3 regions of the Nordella sp. HKS 07 genome follow, and region 2 is predicted to be linked to each of the others. Evidence: riboswitches for the same ligand, from Rfam matches in the RefSeq annotation. Region 2 holds a riboswitch; each other region holds the start of a gene.
The links. Region 2 has a riboswitch for cobalamin ahead of G5V57_RS28155 (CbtB domain-containing protein). Riboswitches for the same ligand answer to the same signal wherever they lie in the genome.
Positions count from the first base shown of each region.

Region 1: another riboswitch for cobalamin. It lies ahead of G5V57_RS04505 (TonB-dependent siderophore receptor); the one in region 2 lies ahead of G5V57_RS28155 (CbtB domain-containing protein).
Region 3: another riboswitch for cobalamin. It lies ahead of bluB (5,6-dimethylbenzimidazole synthase); the one in region 2 lies ahead of G5V57_RS28155 (CbtB domain-containing protein).

Region 1 covers NZ_CP049258.1:928,754-936,029, forward strand. The annotation lists gene G5V57_RS04495 (AAA domain-containing protein) at 1-335, opposite strand, end outside; gene G5V57_RS04500 (hypothetical protein) at 335-1,441, opposite strand; cobalamin riboswitch at 1,856-2,061, shown strand; gene G5V57_RS04505 (TonB-dependent siderophore receptor) at 2,255-4,174, shown strand; gene G5V57_RS04510 (ABC transporter substrate-binding protein) at 4,177-5,040, shown strand; gene G5V57_RS04515 (iron ABC transporter permease) at 5,033-6,034, shown strand; gene G5V57_RS04520 (ABC transporter ATP-binding protein) at 6,031-6,813, shown strand; gene G5V57_RS04525 (energy transducer TonB) at 6,813-7,276, shown strand, end outside.
Region 2 covers NZ_CP049258.1:5,982,696-5,989,971, forward strand. The annotation lists gene cobN (cobaltochelatase subunit CobN) at 1-1,364, opposite strand, end outside; gene cobW (cobalamin biosynthesis protein CobW) at 1,521-2,558, opposite strand; gene G5V57_RS28150 (CbtA family protein) at 2,562-3,284, opposite strand; gene G5V57_RS28155 (CbtB domain-containing protein) at 3,297-3,473, opposite strand; cobalamin riboswitch at 3,516-3,731, opposite strand; gene G5V57_RS28160 (aromatic ring-hydroxylating dioxygenase subunit alpha) at 3,857-5,062, shown strand; gene G5V57_RS28165 (spermidine/putrescine ABC transporter substrate-binding protein) at 5,307-6,362, shown strand; gene G5V57_RS28170 (ABC transporter permease) at 6,416-7,276, shown strand; gene G5V57_RS28175 (ABC transporter permease) at 7,269-7,276, shown strand, end outside.
Region 3 covers NZ_CP049258.1:6,193,626-6,200,901, reverse strand. The annotation lists gene G5V57_RS29265 (trans-aconitate 2-methyltransferase) at 1-166, shown strand, start outside; gene bluB (5,6-dimethylbenzimidazole synthase) at 943-1,650, opposite strand; cobalamin riboswitch at 1,695-1,904, opposite strand; gene G5V57_RS29255 (LysE family translocator) at 1,994-2,605, shown strand; gene ilvD (dihydroxy-acid dehydratase) at 2,728-4,572, shown strand; gene G5V57_RS29245 (VOC family protein) at 4,622-5,044, opposite strand; gene coaD (pantetheine-phosphate adenylyltransferase) at 5,131-5,634, shown strand; gene G5V57_RS29235 (peptidylprolyl isomerase) at 5,674-6,219, shown strand; gene G5V57_RS29230 (peptidylprolyl isomerase) at 6,219-6,692, shown strand; gene G5V57_RS29225 (hypothetical protein) at 6,700-7,107, shown strand; gene queA (tRNA preQ1(34) S-adenosylmethionine ribosyltransferase-isomerase QueA) at 7,113-7,276, shown strand, end outside.

The sequences.
Region 1 (7,276 bases), 2.1 Mb from region 2:
AGCTTCTCATCCAGCTTGTAGAGATGGATGAAAGCGCTGCCTCTTTTGATCTTCTGGCCTGATGGCGTAAAGGCGTCTTCCGGATCGCCGAATTTGCAAAGAAGCTCAGCCCGCTTTGTGACGATCGCCGCCACGATGTCCCGGAGCAACGTCGTCTTCCCGGTTCCAGGAGGTCCGTTAACGGCAAGGATGCCGTCCGATGTCAGGTCCTTGATGGCAAGATTAACAGCGCACTGCTGAAGCATGACCAGCGGATGACGGCCGCTGGCGGGCCACGCGCCAGACGGAAATCTTACCGGCTCCAGCGCCTCCGAAAGCGCCTGGTTGTCCTTCATCAGGTTCCGCCGCGCCTTCGGTTTTGTCGTGCCAAGATAGCGGTTGAGGTTCGCCGTACCCTTTCGGTGCCGGTTAGCTCGGCGGCCCTGGCGAGGTCCTCAAGAAAGAACGAGTTCAGCAGGATCGATTCAGGCGGGTCCTGGAGCTTGAAATACTGATAGGAGCGGACGGCGAAGACAGGCTGTTCTGCGAAACGAGCGTCCAGCCCGAGCGTTTCCACCAGCCACCGATAGGCGGCATCAATCGCCTTTGCCGTCAGCGGCAGCGGATTGCCGTCCTTGTCTTCGGAGACGATTTTTTCCTCGAGCTGTTCGACCAACTGGCGTTCGACCTGCGACCAGTTACCAAGGTCGCGCAGCCTCCCGGCCAAGGCCACGGGAACGCCCCAGCCGAAACTAGAGATCGAAACGGCCTCACTCTCGACTGGCCTGCCGGTACGATCGACCATGATCGTCGCGAGCACGGCTTCCCCCCGCGCCGAGGGTCTTTCAATCCGGCTATCCGAATAGATCTGGAGCAGCGAGGAGACTGCCGCCTCCATATCGATGCTGCCCAGGACGATCTGATAATAGAGCTTCTGGTTGGGACGGCTTTTCTCGCCATCCCCCTCCCAAGGCAGCTTGCCCTTGTCCAGTGGCGCGATACGGAAGCGGTCTCCGCTTGCCAGGTCTTCCGGCTTACGGAACGAAGGGGGCGATAACACCTCCATCGCCGTCCATGCACCAAGAATATCCGTTGCCTTGTTGGTAACAGGCGGCGGCTCCGGAGCTATACGAACCGGCCCCCGGATTTGCGGTTCCTTGATTGGCTCGGCCGCGTGAGCGGACTGCTCTGGCGGGATCGCAGCAGCTGCACGTGAAGATGCCGCCACCCGTGCGCGGGATTCCCGTGCAGCCTCAATCTCTGCTTTAGCTTTGGGCGTCTCGCGACTGACAGAAACCGCCTGAAGCGCCCTTCGATGCAACTCCCTCGCCCGCGGCACCTTCCGCTCGGACAATTCGGCAAGCAGGGTCTTCAGAAACTGCGGATCATCACGGTTCTGATCGAAGAGCTTTTCAAGCTCTGCTATTCCTTTCTTCAACAACGGCCTGGAGGACATGCTCACGCTTGTTCTGTTTCGCGGAAGTCTCGCACAAAATTTAACAGGAAATCAAAGAATTGTGGGCCTGTCTATTTGCCACGCGTCCGCTCAACCTGCTCTTCCACATGCGCGTCCAGCGCGGACGTCACCGCGCCGATCCAATCGCGGAGCTGCAATGCTTGTGGGGATTATCGATTCCCTGGAAGCAATCGAGGCTCCGAAACCCACGCCAAGTTGGCCCCATCCCCGCTATATCGACTGGGCGCCGGTGGAGCACCTCCTGCAGGGTCACTGCGTCAAATAGCGCTTTACCCAAAGTGATTGAGCCGCCTTGAGCTCGATCAACACATGATCTGGAACGCTTCCCGTTCGCCGAATGGCGGTCAGGCACGCCGCCAAATCTGTGAGCAAGCCGTTGACTTCTCCGGCGCAACAGCTAGCTTCGCCGACGGAGCTGGTTCTGCCGCAAGGCAGATTGAAAGGGAACACAGTGAGGCCGAGTCTTCGGCCGAAGCTGAGACTGCCCCCGCAACTGTAACCGTTGAGTCCTCCCCCAAATGCGCCACTGGCCGTAGACGGCCGGGAAGGCGGGAGAGGACGACGACACGGAAGTCAGGAGACCTGCCGGATCCGGTCACCCATGCTTGACCACGGGGTGTGGTCGAGCGCGGTCGTCCGTGGCGGTGACACGTGAGAAGTGTTGCCGCATGCCGGAGACCGCCGGGGTCGATTGACGTCCATTTCGGACGAAACCCTTAAAGCGCCCATCCGCCTGCGGTTTGTCGAAAACCTCGGGACAAACCTTGTTTGCTCCCGCACATCGCAGTTGGGGATGGGATGAAGAGAAGAATTTTTGGTGCCGGCATCGCAGCGCTGGCCTTGAGCGATATCGGCCTGTTTCGCGAGGCCGGGGCGGAAGAACCGACGATGCTTGATCCGATCCTGGTGACCGACGGCCTGACGCCGATCGAACAGGAAAAATCGGGGCGCGCCTATACGGTCATCTACGGCGAGCAGCTCGAGAAGAACCAGATACGTTACGTCGCCGATGCCTTGCGCCAGGTTCCGGGCTTCGCCGTGTCCCGCACCGGCTCCCATGGCGGGCCGACGCAGATCAGGGTGCGCGGCGCCGAAGCCAACCACCTGCTCGTTATGATCGACGGGGTCGAGGTCAACGAAACCTCCAACGGCGAATTCGACTTCGGCAGCCTGCTGGTCGACGATATCGACCGCATCGAAATCCTGCGCGGACCGCAAAGCGCCTTCTGGGGCTCGAATGCGACGGCAGGTGTCATCAACATCATCACCAGGCGCGGCGAAAGGAACGATTATCAGGGCGCTGCCCGAACGGAAACCGGAACCGACGGCACCTATTTCGGAAGCCTGGGCCTTTCCGGCGGCGGCGAGAAGTACGATCTGGCGCTCTCCGGCGCATTTCGCCGCAATGACGGCTTCAATATCTCGGACTTCGGGCATGAAGAGGATGGCGACCGCAATACCACGCTGAACGGCCGCTTCAATGCCGATCTCGCGCCGAACCTCTCGCTCGACAGCACGTTGCGTTATGTCGATCGCAAGAGCGACGCCGACCCTCAGGACGGCAGGGTGATCGATGGAAACGACTGGACGGCCACCGAGGAATTCTACGGCTCGATCGGCGCGACCAATTTGGCGCTCGACGGCGCGCTGACGCAGAAAGCGCGTTTCACCGGCTCCGACACATACCGGGACAATTACGCCAGCACATTCGGCGGCGCCCGGTTCTGGGACGACGGCAACCGCTACAACGCGACCTATCAGGCGAGCTACCGGTTCGACACGCCGAGCCTTCTCGCCGCGCAGCATCAGCTGACCGGCGGCTATGAGTGGGAACGCGAGACATTCGCCCCTTCGCATCTCGACGAGACGCTCGCGCGCGAGGCCAATTCGGTGGTGGGTGAATATCGCGGCGCCTTCCTCGACCAGCTCTATCTGAACGCCGCGCTGAGACGCGATTTCAATGACAGCTTCGCCAATGCGACGACCTACAGCGTGAGCGGCGCATGGCTGGTGCCGGACACCGCGACTCGACTGCACGCCTCGATTGGCACCGGTGTCACCAATCCCACCTTCACCGAGCAGTACGGATACATACCATCGACCTATATCGGCAATCCCGACCTGAAGCCGGAACAGAGCTTCGGCTGGGATATCGGCATCGAACAGGGCTTCTTCGACCGCTACCTGGTGGCGGGCATCACGTACTTCAGTCAGGATCTGACCGACGAGATCGTCGTCGTCTATGACTCCAACTTCATCGGCACCGCGATCAATCGCGACGGCAGGAGCAAACGGCAGGGTGTCGAGGTGTCGGCGACACTCGATCTCCAGAACGGTTTCACCGCCACGGCCACCTACACCTATACCGACGCGACCGAGCAGACCGAGGATCATGGCCCGCGGCTCGAAGAGATAAGGCGGCCGCGGCACACGGGCTCGCTCGCCCTGGCCTATATTTTCTACGACGGCCGGGCGCGCGTCTTCGCGGATGCCGACTTCAACGGCAGGCAGAAGGATACGGAATACATCACGTACCCATATGACCGGGTGACCCTCGACGCCTATACGCTCGTCAATGCCGGCGGCAGCTTCAGGCTCAACGATCAGCTCGAGATCTATGGCCGGATCGAGAACCTCCTCGATGAGGATTACGAAGAGGTGTTCGACTACAACACGCCTGGGCGCACGGCCTTCATCGGCTTGCGAGGAAGCTTCTGAGCATGCAAAGGGTGGCCCTTGGCATGTGGCGGGCAATAGTGATGCTGGTCTTGCTCGCCGGCGCGCCCACCGCTGCCGAGGGCACGCCACCGAAGCGCGTGGTGTCGATGAATCTATGCACCGACCAGATGGCGATGCTCGTCGCTTCCCCCGGACAACTGCATTCCGTATCCCATCTGGCCGTCGATCCGGCCTCTTCGACGCTGGCGTCCGAGGCGAAGGGTTACGCGATCAATCACGGGCTGGCGGAGGAAATCTTCCTCATGCAGCCCGACCTCGTGCTTGCCGGTACCTACACGACGCGGGCCACCGTTCAGCTGCTGCGCCGGCTCGGCATCCGGGTCGAGGAGTTCGCGCCGGAGAATTCGCTGGACGATATCCGCGCCAATCTGCGGCGGCTGGGCGAGGTGCTCGCACGGCGGGAGCGCGCCGCCGAGATCATCGCCGAGCTCGACCGGGAACTGGCGGCGCTGGCGAGCGGTACCACCCCCGATGCCAGCGTCGCCACCTATTACGCGGACAGCTACACCTCAGGGGCGGGAACTCTCGTCGATGCGCTGATCACGGCATCCGGCCTGACGAATATCGCCGCCAAGCTCGGTTTCACCGGCACCGCCAGACTGCCTCTGGAACTGCTGATATTTGCGAAGCCCGATATTCTGGTCGACGGCGTGGAGGATTATTCGGCGCCGGCGCTCGCGGAGGCGAACTTCATCCACCCGGCCTATCGCGATCTGGCGCGGCGCGGCATCCACACCGCCGTGCCCCCCAAATACACCATTTGCGGAGGACCGTTTACCGCCGAGGCCGTGCGGATTCTGCGCCAGACGGCGGACGGCAAGATGGGCGGCACCGGCCATGAATGATGTCCAAAGATACCGGCTGGCGCTGACCGTCCTTGGCTTCCTCACGATGATCCTGTTTATCCTGTCGCTGACGGTCGGACCCGCGGCCATCGCCTTCATCGACAGCATCGCAGCACTGTTCTCCGAGAAGGGCGATGCGATCGCCCTGATCATGCAGGAGGTAAGGCTGCCACGGGCATTGCTCGGCCTTTTGATCGGCGCGACACTCGGCCTGTCGGGCGCCGCCCTGCAAGGTTATCTCCGCAATCCCCTGGCGGAGCCGGGCCTGATCGGTGTCAGCGCTTCCGCCTCGCTTGGCGCGGTTATTGCCATCTATACGGGCTTGAGCGCCATATTTCCCCTGGCGCTTCCCTTGACGGCTCTGGCGGCAGCCGTGCTGGCGATGTTCGTCGTCCAATTGCTGGCTGGCCTGCGCGGCAGCGTGCTCACCATCATCCTGGCCGGTGTCGCCGTGTCGAGCTTCGCCGGCGCCATGACCTCGCTGGTCCTGAATCTGTCGCCGAATCCCTTCGCGGCGCTGGAGATCGTGTTCTGGATGCTGGGCTCGCTCACCGACCGCTCGATGCTCCAAGTCTGGATCGCCCTTCCCTTCATGCTGCTGGGCTGGATATGTCTGGCGATGCTCGGCCGCGCGCTCGACGCGCTGACGCTCGGCGCCGATACGGCCGCCAGCATGGGCATCAATATGCGCCGGGTTCAGTTCCTGGCGGTGTTCGGAACCGCCGCCTCGGTAGGTGCTGCAACGGCGGTGGCGGGCGCCATTGGCTTCGTCGGCCTCGTCATCCCCCATCTCCTGCGCCCGCTGGTGGGCGGCAGACCGTCACGGCTGCTGCCCGCCAGCGCGCTGGGCGGCGCCTCAATGGTGCTCGCCGCGGACATAGCGGTGCGCCTGGTCGCGCCTGAGCGCGATCTCAAGCTCGGCGTTCTCACCGCCATCGTCGGCACGCCCTTCTTCCTGTGGCTGATCTACCGCGAAAGGCGCAAGCTCGCATGACGCTGCTCTCGCTCAACCGGCTCGGCGCTTCTTTAAGCGGACGCCTTATTCTGGACAGCGTCTCGCTCGACGTGAAACCCGGTGAGTTTGTCGGTCTCATTGGTCCGAATGGCGCCGGCAAATCCACCTTCCTGCGCGCGGTCATGGGGCTTCTGCCCCATACGGGCGAGATCCGTATCGACGGCATGGACGGCCGCGCCATGAAGCCCGCAGAAAGGGCGCGCAAGACCGCTTATGTCGCGCAGGACCACGAGATCTCTTGGCCCATGCACGTCGAGGCGCTGGTGGCGCTCGGGCGCACGCCATATCTGGGCCGTTTCGCGCCGCTGAGCGCCGCCGATCAGGCCGCGGTGGACAAGGCCATACGCCATATGGGCATCGAAGCCTTTCTCGACCGGCCGGCGAGCGAGCTCTCCGGCGGCGAGCGGGCGCGCGTGTTGATCGCGCGGGCCTTGGCCCAGGAAACACCGGTGCTTCTGGCCGACGAGCCGGCTGCCGGCCTCGATCCCGCCCACCAGATCGCCGTGATGCGGCTGTTCAAGGACCTCGCGACGCTGCAAGGCAGAAGCGTCATCGTCTCGACGCACGATCTCGGGCTCGCGGCACGATTTTGCTCGCGCCTGATCTTGCTCGCGCACGGAAAGCTCGTGGCCGATGGAGCGCCCGAGGCCGTGCTGACGCCAGACATATTACGCGCCGTCTATGGCATCGAGGCTCATTTCGGCGAGGCCCAGGGCCGTTTGATCGTCCAGCCCATCGGCCCGGCCCGACGCGATTGATGACGAAGCCCCCGGCCACTGCGACGCTCGGTGCCGAGATCGCGCTTCGGCCGCATCCCGATGGCCCGATCCGGCCGATAGAAGGAGAAAGGCCGGGCCGGTTTGCCTCCGTCGTCGGACTTTCCACGGCTCTGCACGCGGCTACTTTGCTGGTCGTGCTGATCGCGATCGGACCGCCGCAATTGGCGTCGGCGACACAGGAACCGGACGCGATCGCTGTCGACCTCTTCGCCGCGGACGATGTCGGCGCCGAACAGGAAAAAACGACGCCAGGAGTTCCGCCTTCGGCCCGCGCCGAACAGATCGATCCGATCATGCCGGAACAGACGGATCCAGCGCCTCGTTCCCACGCGACGGATAAACCGCCGGGACCCCCGCCCGAGCCGGACGAGCGCGCGCCCTCGCCTTTGCCGATAAACAGAGAAAAAACAGCGAATCCCGAGAAAACACTGGCCAGGTCGAC
Region 2 (7,276 bases):
TGCGCCGGCAAGGCGGCGAAATGTTGTGCATAGTCGCCGGCGGACAGCTTTGTCGTGCTGCCGTGCTTGTGGGCGTTGGTGCGCCCGCTCTGCAACGCCTCCACCAAGCCATTGCCGTCGGCGGGGACGTCATCGATGCAATAGCCATCGCCTTTCAGCGCACGGAGGATCGCGATGCTGCTCGCCGGCGTATCATAGCCGACGCCATTGGCGATACGGCCGTCCTTGTTGGGATAATTGGCAAGAATGATGGCGACGCGGCGTTCCGTTGGATTGGCACGCCTGAGCCTGATCCAGGCCATGGCGAGCTCAGCGGTGAAGGCGATACGGTCAGGGACCGGCCGATAGGTGACGATCCGGCACTGGCTGCGCTCGTCCCAATGATCATCTGCCTTGAATGAGACGGCGCGGGTGAATATTCGCCCGTCGAGTTCCGGCAGCACGACATTCATCGCGAGGTCGCGGGCGCTGAGGCCCTGTGCGCTGTCACGCCAGCTCTCTTCGCCCGATCCCGCGAAGACGACTTGCAGGACGGGACAGTCATAGGGCGTGAAGGGCGTATCGACCGCGCTGCCGCCCGAAGAGACCGCGAATGCTGTCGCATTGAGGATGATGTCGGGCGGCGAGGAGGCGAGTGTCGCGGCGATGAACCGGGCACTCGCTGAATCCTTGAGGCTCGTCACATAAAGGGCGAGCGCGTTGATGCCGCGCGCCTTCAGATCCGCGATCAGCGCATCGACGGGCGCCGTCTGGGCGCCTTCGAGCACGGAGCGATAGAAGACGATGGCGGCGACCGGCGCGTCGGCGATCCAGTTACCCGTCGGCAGATATAGGCCGGCCTTGTCGAGAGGGCGGGCAGGGGCAGGCGCCTCGCCGCGTTCCAGCATATTGAGACAGAGACGCAGGAACCCTTGCGCATTCTCCCGCCCGCCGGCGACCAGATACTGCCGCAGCCGCTCGCAATCGGCTGCGCTCAGGGTCGAATGGCCATTGAGGGCGGCATCCGGCTGCGCATCCCCCGGCAGCACAGCCAGCTTGATCTGATGCGCGCGCGCCAGGGCCTCGATCTCGGCGAGCCCATAGGGCCAATATTGCGCACCGCCGAGAAGCCTGAGCACGATGAGCCTGGCGTGACGCAACGTCTTGTCGAGATAGAGGTCGACCGACAGATTGTGCTGAAGCTGCAGCAGATTGGCGAGACGCAGCGTGGTGTCGGCGGGAGCTACAGCTTCCCAGGCTCGAGCCAGGGAAGCAAGCTCGCTGTCGGCGGCCGAGAGAACGACGATGTCGCCTGGCGCCTGGGCGAGGTCGACGGCCTCGGCGGCCCCGTCAATGACGCCGGTCTGGGCGGCGAGAAGGTGCATCAGGTTTCAATCTGACTCATGTTTGACCCTCACCCTGAGGCGCCTGGCGAAGCCGGGCCTCGAAGGGTCTGTTGCAACAAACTCACTCTATCCTGAGGGGTGCTTCGAGGCTCCCCCGGCTCAAGGCCGGGGAGCGCCTCAGCAAGAGGATACTGTTCACCCCGTCAGGCAGGCCTCGACGGCGGCCCGGTCCAGTCCCTTGAGTCCGATGACGACGATCTCGCTCGACCGCTTTTCATCCACGCGCCAGGGGCGGTCGAAATAGCTGTTGAGCCTGGGACCAACCGCCTGGATCAGGAGGCGGCCCGACGCACCGTCGATGGCGGCGAAGCCCTTGAGCCGCAATATGTCGTGCTCGGCGATGAGATCCTCAATGCGCTTTAGGATCTGCTCGCGATCCCTGATTGCACCAAGCGACACCGAGAAGGTGACGAAGTCGTCGTGGTCATGCTGCACCTCGCCTTCCATCTCGTGATGGGAGAGGCGGTTATGTATGTCCTCCTCGGCGGCGGACGCGATGCCGAGCAGGGCCGAGGCATCGAGCGCGCCATGCTGGGTGGGAACGAGCTTGGCGCCTCTGCGGATCTGGCCCTTGAGATCGCCCGCGAGCTTCTCCGTCTCATGCGCCGCCAGGAGATCGGTCTTGTTGAGCACGATCATGTCGGCGCAGTTGAGCTGGTCCTCGAACAATTCCTCGATCGGATTCTCGTGGTCGAGATTGGGATCGGCGGCGCGCTGGGCGGCGACAGCTTCCTCGTCATCGGCGAAGCGGCCCTCGGCCAGCGCCTTGGCGTCGACCACGGTGACGACGCCGTCGACGGTGACGCGCGACTTGATCTCCGGCCAGTTGAAGGCCCGCACCAGAGGCTGCGGCAGTGCGAGGCCGGAGGTCTCGATGACGATGTGCTCGGGCGGGAGGTCCCGCTCGAGCAGCTTCTTCATCGTCGGCACGAAATCATCCGCGACCGTGCAGCAGATGCAGCCATTGGCGAGCTCGACGACATCCTCCTCGCGGCAGACTTCATCGCCGCAGCCTTTGAGGATCTCGCCATCGACGCCGATATCGCCGAACTCGTTGATGACGAGGGCGATCCGCCGCCCCTTGGCGTTCTGCAGGAGGTGGCGGATCAGGGTCGTCTTGCCGGCGCCGAGAAAGCCGGTGATGACCGTGGTGGGAATTTTCTGGAGCGACATTCTTCAGGCCTCTTTCACGAAGCGGTCCATGGCGAGACCGAGGAAGCCGCCGATCGCCAGCCACATCAGGGCCGCGACCGCCAGCGTATTGGCGGCGAAGGCCGCTGAAATGACCGCCGGCACAGCGCTCTCATGCGTGGGCGGCAACGGCGCCCCGATGATATGGGGAAGCGCCACCAGCACGACCGCTGCCACCTTCGCCCAGAGCTCATGGCGCTGGGTGAAGAGCCAGATGGCGAGACCGGTCGCCACGATCGTGCCCACCCACCAGACCTGGCGCGCGAAGAGGTCGCCGGCCGGCATGCCCGGCAACTCGGGCGGCAGGCTGGCGGCGGGCGCCAGATGCACCGCGAGGAAGCCGGCAAGCCCCCACAGCACGCCATTGCGCGGCGTGATGCGGATGCCGGCGATAAGGCTGACCCCCGCCAGCGCGGCGGCAAAGCCGGCGGCGGCGACGATGCTGGCGAGGAAGGTATAGGTCGTGCGCTCGGCGCCGTCGGCTGGCGCCCAGGCTTCGTGCTCGGCCTCGGCCGCAGGAGCCTGCTCAGCCGAAGCTGTCGTCGTTGTGGTCGCGGCGCCATGGTCATGCGAATGACCATCGCCGGCGTTTTCATACTTCTCGGCTTCGAGAATCAATGGCGTGAGCCGCACATGCTGGATCGCGCCATAGAACAAGCCTGCCGCGATCCCTGCCAGGAGCGCGGCGAGGATCACTCGCCCAATCATTTCGAGACCTGCTTAGTGGCAGGGAAAGCCGATGGAGTGGCGCGTGTCATGCGCCGCATTGTGCAACTGGTCGGCCTGGGCGAGTCCGACGCCGTAAAGCAACAGGACGCCGAAAGCCAGCGCGCTGAGGCCTGCGGCCAAACGCTGCGACATCGTCAAGGGAAGCGCGGAAATACGATCCGTGGTCATGAGCGAAACACCCTCCGTGTGCTCAAAGTTCAAGGTGAGGGCAGGGCCCTGGGTGGCCGCGGCAGGTCTCCTGACTTGCGATTTCGGGCGGAAGCACGCGGCCTTCCCGGTTGCCCAGTGGCCAAGTCTGCATGCGTCCTCATCGCTCACAGTTGCGGGGGCAGTCACGGTTTTGGCCCCGATTGGGTCATCCGCACCGTGTTCCCTGTTCGGTTTCTAGCCTTTTGGCATCGAAACACCGCGTGACTCATGGGTGCCACGCCCGTAACCGCCCGTCAAGGCTCGGCTTTTCCAAAGCGTATTTTGCAGTATTTTCCTATTGCCTTGGGGAGGATCCAGGGGTTATATTGATTGAACGTTCAATTAGAAAAGGAAGGTCACAAATGAACGCGATCGATTTTGGCGCGCCTAACCGACTTGCCGATGACGAGCGTGCCGGCCTTCCGCCCTGGACCTATTTCAACAAGGAACTCTTCCAGATCGAGCAGGACGAGCTTTTTCGCCGCCATTGGCAGCTCGCCTGCCATGTAAGCGACGTCCCCCAGGAGGGCGACTGGACGACCTTCGACATCGCCGGCGAGCGCGCTCTCATCGTGCGCGGCAAGGACAAGGTAGTGCGCGCCTTCCACAATGTCTGCCGTCACCGCGGCTCGCGCGTGGTGGCGGGCGAGAGCGGGCGCTGCAAGAGCGCCATGGTCTGCCCGTTCCATGGCTGGTCCTATAATCTCGACGGCACCCTGCGGGCGGTGCCCAAGGCCAAGACCTTCCCCAAGCTCGATCCCGTCACCCATGGCCTCGTCCCGCTCGAGCACGAGATCTGGCAGGGCTTCGTCTTCGTACGCTTCAAGCCGGGCCCGCAGGGCTCCGTCGCCAATCTCATGTCGCCGCATGAGAAGGAGGCCGCCGCCTACCGACTGGCCGAGGCCAGGCCCTATTCGCCGCAGACCCGCGACATACTGGAGGTGAACTGGAAGGCGGTGCGCGACGTCGACAATGAAGGTTATCACGTGCCGATCGCTCATCCCGCTTTGCACGACCTCTATGGCCAGCAATATAGGGACGGTCGCCCGTCGGACGGCGTGTCGCGCTCGGAAGGGCGCATCACCGGCGTGTCGCCGCGCTTCTGGAGCGTGCGCAACTATGTGAAGCACCGCCCCGACATGGGGCATCTGCCTGAGGAGGCGAAGGGGCGGTGGGTCTATCTCGGCATGTTCCCCAATCTCGTGATCATGCTTTATCCCGATCTCGTCGGCTATTATCAGGAGCTGCCGGTCGAAGTGGGCAAGACCATTCAGCGCATGGCCTATTACGCCCCGCCCGATGACCGCCGCGCGGCCAAGGTGGCGCGCTACCTGGCACATCGCATCGACCGCGTCACCGGCGCGGAGGACGCCCAGCTCATCAAATGGTCGTGGGAGTCGATGCAGTCCTCGGGCTTCTCGAGTATGATCCTGTCCGATCTCGAGGCGGGTGTGCGCGATTATCACGACACGTTGCGCGCCACGATCCCGGTCGCGGCACTCGTCAATGAGCCGGCCAAGGGGCAGGTCGAGACGATCAATCAGACGCTGCTCGCCACCCGCAACTAGTGTCCCGAATCCGAAGTTCCCCACAGCCTCCGGGACCTTCCGAGCGAACTTCGGAATCGGAAGGACACTAGAAAACTTAATGGTTCTAGTGTGCTTTTGAACGCGAAGTTCCTGTCGATGCTAGCCGCCTGATATCAGGAACTTCGCGTTCAGCACACTAGCGGCGGAACAGGGAGCCCCTTGCAGGCTTAAAGCCGGGCATGGCACAGTCATGCCAATAAGAATCTACAGGGAGGGTACCAAAGTGAAAGCGTTGAAACTGATGTCCGCCGCCTGTGCGGCGGGTGCTGCCATGCTGCTGGCGGCAGGCCTGGCTCAGGCCGCCGAGAAACTCGTGATCTCCAACTGGGACGGCTACATGCCGAAGGACCTGCCGGAGAAGTTCAAGGCGGAGACCGGCATCGAGCTTGAGGTCGCGGTGCATGCGACCAATGAGGAAATCATGGGCAAGGTCGTCGCCTCGAAGGGCGAGGGCTATGATGTGATCTTCGTCTCCTCGCCCTTCGCCGAGGCCTTGAACAAGCTCGGCATCGCCGCCAAGCTCGATCACAGCAAAATCCCCAATCTCGCCAATCTTTACCCAGAAGCCAGCCAGCTCAAGCACGATCCGGGCAATACCTTCTCCATCCCCTATAGCTGGGGTACCACCGGTCTCTGCTACCGCTCGGATGTGGTGAAAACGGCGCCAACGAGCTGGAACGATCTGCTCAAGCCCGCCGACGACCTCAAGGGCAAGACCACCATGCTGTCGACCGACCGCTGGCTGATGGCGGCGGGCGAGTTGGCGCTCGGCATGTCGGTCAACGAGGTCGATCTCGCGAAGCTCGACCAGGTGAAGGCGCTCCTCATCGACACCAAGAAAACCCTGCTCGCTTACGACGATACGACCTTCTATTCAAAGCTCGTCTCAGGCGAGGCCTCGCTCGTCCAGGCCTGGGATGGCTGGTGCAATTACGGCATCGCCGAGAACCCCAAGATCAAATATGTCGTACCCAAGGAGGGATCCGATCTCTGGGTCGACACGATGGTGGTGATCGAAGGCTCGAAGAACAAGGACGCCGCCTACAAATTTCTTGACTACATCCTGAAGGCCGATACCGGCAAATGGGTCGTCGAGAACATCATGTACAAGACGCCTAACAAGGCCGGCATGGACGCGATCGACAAGACCATGCTGGAGACATATCCGAACATGGCCATCCCGCCGGCCGATCTCCTGAAATACGAGCAGTTGCGCGATCTGGGCGACGGCATGAAGACATTCTCGAAGGTCGTCACCGAGATCACCTCTTCGAAATAGGCGAAAACCTTGCGGGAGCGGTCCCGGTTGGGATCGCTCCCCGAAACGGTGTCATGCCGCAAAGACTGGCTTCCTTTCTTCTGATGCTTCCCGGTCTCCTGTGGCTGGGCATTCTGATGGTGGTGCCTTGCGCCATTATCCTGGTGACCGCTTTCTACGACCGCGGCATCTACGGCGGCGTCGACTGGTCGGTCGCGACCCTGGGCAATTTCAGCCGCGCCGGTGAATGGCTCTATCTGTCGATCTTCCTCGATTCCGCCCGCATCGCCGCACTCGCCGCCTTCTTGGCACTGCTCGTCGGCTATCCCGCGGCCTACGCCATCGCCAAGTCGGTGCCCCGTCACCAGACGGCCCTGTTGTTCCTGGCGATGCTGCCCTTCTGGACGAATTATCTGATCCGCACCTATGCCTGGATCGTGCTGCTCAACCCGACCGGCCTCGCCAACAATTTCCTGCAATGGCTGGGCCTCACCAGCGCGCCCTTGCCGCTGCTCTACAACGAATTCGCCGTCATTGTCGGGCTTGTCTACAACTACGTGCCCTTCGTTATTCTCGCCGTTTATTCGGCGCTGCAGCGCCTCGACCCGTCTTATGCCGAGGCCTCGCGCGACCTCGGCGCCGGGGCGCTTACCACTTTCTGGCGCATCACCTTGCCCTTGACGGCGCCCGGCGTCGCGGCAGGAGCCGTCTTCGTCTTCGTGCTTTCGATCGGCAACTTCGTCACCCCGGATCTCCTGGGCGGCGGCAAGCTGCAGATGGTCGGTAATCTGATTTATGACCAGTTTCTGACGGCGCGCGACTGGCCTTTCGGCTCGGCCCTGTCCGTCATCCTGATCGCCGTGATGCTGCTCCTGCTGTTCGCGCAGGCGGTCGCCGCCAACCGGGCGCGCGGGGAGGGACGAGGCCATGCGTAA
Region 3 (7,276 bases), 210 kb from region 2:
ATGCAGCGGCCTGCCGGTGCAGCGCTACAGTGCCGACACGCTGGCCGCGCGTCTCGGAGCGGATTTCGAACTCATCGACGAGGCCGGCGAGACGCATCCGACGCCCTTCGGAACGACCCAGGCCTTTACTTATGCGGCTTTCAGGCGGTCCCGATCAGCGCTGTGAGCCCGTCCTCGCCGCCGCCTGCCGGACGAGCGCGCAATCCTTAGCAATGTCTCCCTCTCGGTGAAAGTTGTGGGGGCGAGCGTCGCGGCAGACGCGCCACCACTCAATCCGTCATCCCAATTTCGGTGACAGTGCACTTAATAGTGTCCCAATTTCGGTGACAGTGCTTAATAGTGGTTGCGCAGAAACAACAATATTGAATGCACTGTCACGAAATTCCGCAGAAACAACAATATTGAATGCACTGTCACCGAAATTCCTAATAGTGGTTGCGCAGAAACAACAATATTGAATGCACTGTCACCGAAATTCCACTGTCACCGAAATTCCGAAATTCCGAAATTCAACAATATTGAATGCACTGTCACCGAAATTCCTAATTCGTCGTCAGCAAATGGATTTCGTCAAAAACGTAGATAGAGTTTTATCTGGTAAAGCGGCACAGGACGTAAAGCGTCTACGCGAAATGGGCCAGCTCCCGTCCACAGAAAAGTAAAAGCGACTCGGTGTATCTAGCTTTGTGGCCTGCTGGTAGTTGGTGCTTAGAATTTCGGTGACAGTGCATTCAATTTCGTCGTTTCGGCGCAGCCGATCTATTAAATGCACTGTCACCGAAATTTTCTGAAATTTCGAAATTTCTTATTGATCTATTAAATGCACTGTCACCGAAATTTCTATTAAATGCACTGACACCGAAATTTCGAAATTGTGTGTCACCGAAATTGAGCCCCATCCGACGCCCTTCGGGACGAGCCAGGCCTTTACCTATGCAGCTTTCAAGCGCTCCTGATCAGCGCTTTGAGCGCATCCTCGCCGCCGCCTGCCCAGCTCTCAGCTGATATGAGCTCGTCGAGGGCCAGGCGCTTGCGCCAGCCCTTGCTTTCGAGCTCGGGCCTGTCCGCGAAATCCGAGACATAGCCGAGGCAGAGATAGGCAACCGGGGTGACATGCGCCGGAAGGGCGAGCAGGGCCTTCAGCGCATCCTTGTCGAGAATGCTGACCCAGCCGAGCCCCAACCCTTCGGCGCGCGCCGCGAGCCAGAGATTCTGTACCGCGCAGACGGTGCTGTAGAGATCCATCTCGGGGTTGTGCCAGCGTCCCAGCGGCGATCCTTCGGCACGGCTCCTGTCGCAGGTGATGCAGAGATTGACCGGCGCTTCGACAATGCCGTCGAGCTTCAGGGACCGGTAGAGCGCCTGCCGGTCATCCGCGACGTGACGAACCTCCTCGGCCCGGGCCTGGCGGACGAGGTCGCGTATCTGCGCCTTGCGCCCCGCATCGCGAATGACGATGAAATTCCACGGCTGCATGAAACCCACCGAAGGCGCGTGATGGGCGGCGGTGAGGAGGCGCGCCAGGACCGGATCGGGAACCGGGCAGGGCAGGAACTGGCCACGTATATCGCGGCGGGTGAAAATGGCCCGATAGACGGCGTCGCGCGCCGCCGCGTCGAAATCGCCGGCGGAAACAGGTTCGGTCTGCATCGCTCTTCCCCTTGCGTTGCATCGCCGCCACCCGCCTGTCCACGCGGATAGCCATCCTGCCTGGCCGGTCTTCTGGCTCGGATTCACCTTCTCCCAGCGCCTTCCCGGTTAACCCAGTGGCCTCACACTTCAGCGTAAAAAACTGAAATGGCTGGAAAAATCTTCCTTACAGCGTTGGGCACGCCACGGCGTCGCACCGTGTTTCCGATTCTCCCTCGCCGCGTGGCGAAGGCACCGGGCAGTAAGGCGCAAGGTAGAAGAGCATCAGGCCAGCTGTCCAGAATCCTCTTGCATGCGTGTGCGCGATTATGGCTTGCTCGATGGCCAGGAACGGGAGAGAGCCATGACCATCGAAGCCTATGTCGCCTTCTGCATTGCCGCCATCGCCATCGTCATTGTGCCGGGCCCGACCGTCACCATCGTCATCGCCAACAGCCTCAAGCACGGCGCCCGCGCCGGTCTTCTCAATGTCGCCGGCACCCAGGCGGGCCTCGTGGTCTGGATGGCCATCGCCATTGCCGGACTTGCTTCGGCCATCACCTATATGGGCGTCTGGTTCGATGTGCTGCGCCTTGCGGGTGCTGCCTATCTCATCTGGCTCGGCATCAAGCTCTTGCGCTCCAAGGGCGACGTGTTGACCCAGAGCGCGCCCGCGGCGCCGAGAGGTGGCTTTTTTCTGCAGGGCTTCGTCGTCATCCTGTCCAACCCGAAAGTGCTGCTCGTCTTTGGCGCGCTCATCCCGCAATTCATTTCGCCCAATGGCGATTACCTGAACCAGCTGATCCTGCTGGGCTTGAGCTTCATGGTCATCGCCACCGTCTTCGACAGTCTCTATGCTTTCGCCGCCGGCAATGCCGGGTCATGGCTCTCGCAGAAGCGGGTGCGCTTCGTCGAGATGTCGAGCGGCCTGTGCCTGATCGGCGGCGGCATCTGGCTGGCTTTGCGCGGCCGCTGAGCGTCGGCCAAGGTATCCCCACGTAAGCACATTCGAGCCATGCCATCTGACCGGTTGACAGGGCAGGCAAGCACGCGCACGAAGGCATCGTCCTGAAAGCATTAGGAAAAGACCGAGAAACCATGCCCAGCTATCGTTCCCGCACCACCACCCATGGCCGCAACATGGCCGGCGCCCGCGGCCTCTGGCGCGCCACCGGCATGAAGGACAGCGATTTCGGCAAGCCGATCATCGCCGTGGTCAACTCATTCACCCAGTTCGTGCCGGGCCATGTGCATCTGAAGGATCTCGGCCAGCTCGTCGCGCGCGAAATCGAGGCGGCGGGCGGTGTCGCCAAGGAGTTCAACACCATCGCGGTGGATGACGGCATCGCCATGGGCCATGACGGCATGCTCTATTCGCTGCCGTCGCGCGAGCTCATCGCGGATTCGGTCGAATACATGGTCAACGCCCATTGCGCCGACGCGATGGTCTGCATCTCCAATTGCGACAAGATCACCCCCGGCATGCTGATGGCGGCGCTGCGCCTCAATATCCCGGTCGTCTTCGTCTCGGGCGGGCCGATGGAGGCCGGCAAGGTGGTGCTCAAGGGCAAGGAAGTCGCCCTCGACCTCGTCGACGCCATGGTGGCGGCCGTCGATGACAAGGTGTCCGAGGAGGACATGAAGGTCATCGAGCGCTCGGCATGCCCGACCTGCGGCTCGTGCTCCGGCATGTTCACGGCCAATTCGATGAACTGCCTCACCGAGGCGCTCGGCCTGTCGCTGCCCGGCAACGGCTCGACGCTCGCCACCCATGCCGACCGCCGCCGGCTCTTCGTCGAGGCCGGCCATCTCGTCGTCGACCTGGCGCGGCGCTATTACGAGCAGGACGATGCGAGCGTGCTGCCGCGCTCGGTCGCGAGCTTCGCCGCCTTCGAGAATGCCATGACCCTCGACATCGCCATGGGCGGCTCGACCAATACGGTGCTGCATCTGCTCGCGGCCGCGCATGAGGCCGAACTCGATTTCACCATGGCCGATATCGACCGGCTGTCGCGCCGCGTGCCGGTGCTGTGCAAGGTCGCCCCTTCCAAGTCGGACGTGCATATGGAGGACGTGCACCGCGCCGGCGGCATCATGGCGATCCTCGGCGAGCTCGATCGCGCCGGTCTGATCGACACCTCTGTCGGCTCCGTCCATTCGGAAACGCTGGGTGTCGCGCTCGAACAATGGGACGTGATGCGCACCAGGAGCGCCAAGGTGAGCGACTTCTTCCGCGCCGCGCCGGGTGGTGTGCCGACCCAGGTCGCCTTCAGCCAGGAGCGCCGCTATGACGATCTCGATCTCGACCGCAAGACGGGCGTGATCCGCTCGGCCGAGCATGCCTTCTCCAAGGATGGCGGGCTGGCGGTGCTCTACGGCAACCTGGCCGAGCTCGGCGCCATCGTGAAGACGGCGGGCGTCGATGAATCGATCCTGGTTTTCTCAGGGCCGGCCGTCGTGTTCGAAAGCCAGGATTCGGCGGTAAATGGCATTCTCACCGGCAAGGTCAAGGCCGGCGATGTCGTCGTCATCCGTTATGAAGGCCCGCGCGGTGGTCCCGGCATGCAGGAGATGCTGTATCCGACGAGCTATCTCAAATCGAAGGGGCTCGGCAAAGCCTGCGCCCTCATCACCGATGGGCGTTTCTCGGGCGGCACATCCGGCCTTTCCATCGGCCATGCCTCGCCCGAAGCGGCGGAAGGCGGGTTGATCGGCCTCGTCCGGACCGGCGACAGGATCGAGATCGACATCCCGAAGCGCAAGATGCATCTGGCCGTCGATGAGGCCGAGATCGCCAGGCGCCGCGCCGCCAAGACGGCACACGACGGCGCCGTCTGGAAGCCGGAAGAGAAGCGCAGTCGCAAGGTCACGACCGCCTTGCGCGCTTATGCGTCGATGGCGACAAGTGCCGCGAAAGGCGCCGTCCGCCACGTGCCGGAATGAGTTTTGGCTCCCTCCGGCGCATCGCAAGATGCGCGGGAGGGAGAGCAGATCAGCCCATGCCCAACTTTTTGGCGAGCTCTTCGTCCCAGTAAGTGGCTTCGATCTTGTGGCCATCGAGGTCGCGCAGGAAACAGCCATAATAGGGTTCGCCATACTCCTCACGCGGACCGGGCTTGCCGTCATCGCTGGCGCCGGCGGCGATCGCCGCCTTGTGGAAGGCGTCGACCTCGGCCTTCGAGCCCGCCATGAAGCTGACATGGGTGCCGTTGCCGACGGTGGCCTTCTTGCCGTCGTGAGGCGCCCCCACCCAGAATTCGGGGAACTGCTTGCCGAAGGCGGCGACGCCCGGATGCTCCATGATGATCTTGCAGCCGAGGGTCGCGAGCACCTTCTCGTAGAAAGCCCTGGCTTTGTCATACTGGTTGGTGCCCAGGGACACATGCGAAATAGTCGAAGGATTGTCGTTGGCCATTATGGTTACTCCCGCTTGATTTGGGGATCTTACTGCCTTCTGCTGACAGGTTGCGGCAGGAGCGCGATCGGGCTATGGCTGGCGCCATGGCGCGCACAGGCTTCTATCCCGGCAGTTTCGACCCCGTCACCTATGGCCATCTCGACATCATCGCGAGAGCGGCGCGGCTGGTGGACAAGCTCGTTCTTGGGGTCGGAACGCATCACGGCAAGAAGGGGCTGATCGATGCCGAGACGCGCATCAAGCTGCTCGAAACCGTGACGGCGCCGATCGCCCAGCATACCGGCATCAAGATCGTGGTCGAAGCCTTCGACGATCTCGCCGTCGATGCGGCGCGGCGCGCCCAGGCCGGCCTCATCATCAGGGGCCTGCGCGATGCGAGCGATTTCGACTACGAGGTCCAGATGGGCCAGATGAACGGTTCAATGGCGCCCGACATCGAGACCGTGTTCCTGGCCGCCAGCCCGGCGACGCGGATGATCGCATCCTCGCTCGTCAAGCAGATCGCCGCCATGGGCGGCGACGTCACATTGTTCATCCCCAAGGAAGCGCTTGCCGCCGTCAAAGCTGCCCTCAAAAAGCCCGCCTGAGGGGGAAAACCCGCTGCATTCAACTCAAGGAGACCCCACATGAGATTCAAACTGGGCCTTGTCGGCCTGATCGCCGCCGTGGCGCTCGGCAGCCTGCCGCTCGCGGCGCAGGAGCTCGACCCCGAGAACACCCTGGTGATCAAGACCTCCGACAAGTGCGACATCACGATCAAGCTCCGGCCCGACCTCGCGCCCAAGCATGTGGCGCAGATCAAGAAGCTGGCGCGCGCCAAATATTATGACGGCGTCCCGTTCCATCGCGTGATCGAAGGTTTCATGGCGCAGACCGGCGACGGCCAGAATGGCGACGGCACCGGCGGGTCGAACGAACCCAATTTGCCGGCTGAATTCACCAACACGCATTTCGCGCGTGGCGTGGTCGGCATGGCGCGCACCTCCGATCCCAACTCGGCGAACAGCCAGTTCTTCATCATGTTCGCCGATGGCGGCTTCCTCGACGGACAATATACGGTGTTCGGCGAAGTCGCGTCCGGCATGGACTGCGTCGACAAGGTCGCCAAGGGCGAGCCGCCCGCGAAACCAGATAAGATGGTAACTGTCAGAGTCATGAAGGATATCAAGTGATGGCTAGCGATCTCGAAAACACGATCTATATGGACCTCGGCAAGGGCCGCGTGGTCATCGAGCTCCGTCCCGATCTCGCCCCCAATCACGTGGCGCGCATCAAAGAACTGGCGCGCGAGGGTTTCTATGACGGCGTGCCGTTCCACCGCGTCATCGAGGGCTTCATGGCGCAGGGCGGTGATCCGACCGGCAGCGGCATGGGCGGCTCGAAGAAGCCCAACCTCAAGGCCGAGTTTTCGCGCGAGCCGCATGTGCGCGGCGTGTGCTCGATGGCGCGCTCATCCAATCCGGATTCGGCCAACAGCCAGTTCTTCATCTGCTTCGGCGATGCCACCTTCCTCGACAAGCAATATACGGTGTGGGGCAAGGTGAGCTCCGGCATGGAACATGTCGACGCGCTGAAGCGCGGCGAGCCGGTGCGCGAACCCGATCGCATCGTGAAGATGCAGGTCGCGGCCGACGCGACGGCCTGATCGCGACATGCTGCTGATCGGAAAACGGGGGGCACTGGCGGGTGCGATGCTGCTGATCTCGGCGGGCGAGGCTCTCGCCACCGAGAATATCGTCTGCACCGCGCCCAATTACGATACGTCTTTCAGCTTTCTGGTCGGCACCACGCCGGGTCTCAAACCCTTGAGCCTCAGCATGGAGGCCAAGGGCAGGAAATGGGCGACGTCGGCCGAGGCCGGCGTCACTCCCATCCTCGTCGCCCAGTCTTTCTCCGACGAAGGGGGCATGAAGATCGATGTCACCGATGGCAATGCCGAGGCTATCATCGCCAAGCTGCGCGTGAGCTATGCGCATGAAGAGGGGACCGACGGCATCTTCTCCGGCACCCTTCATATCGTCGGTGTCGGTGCCTGGCCGGTTACCTGCCTGGGAGAGTAGCTCCCATGCGCGTAGCCGATTTCGATTTCAATCTTCCCGACGAGCGCATCGCGCTCAGACCCGTGCATCCGCGCGACGCGGCGAAGCTCCTGGTGGTGCGTCCGACGGCGCTGGAAGACCGGGTGGTGCGGGATCTATCGTCGCTTTTGCGTCCCGGCGACGTTCTGGT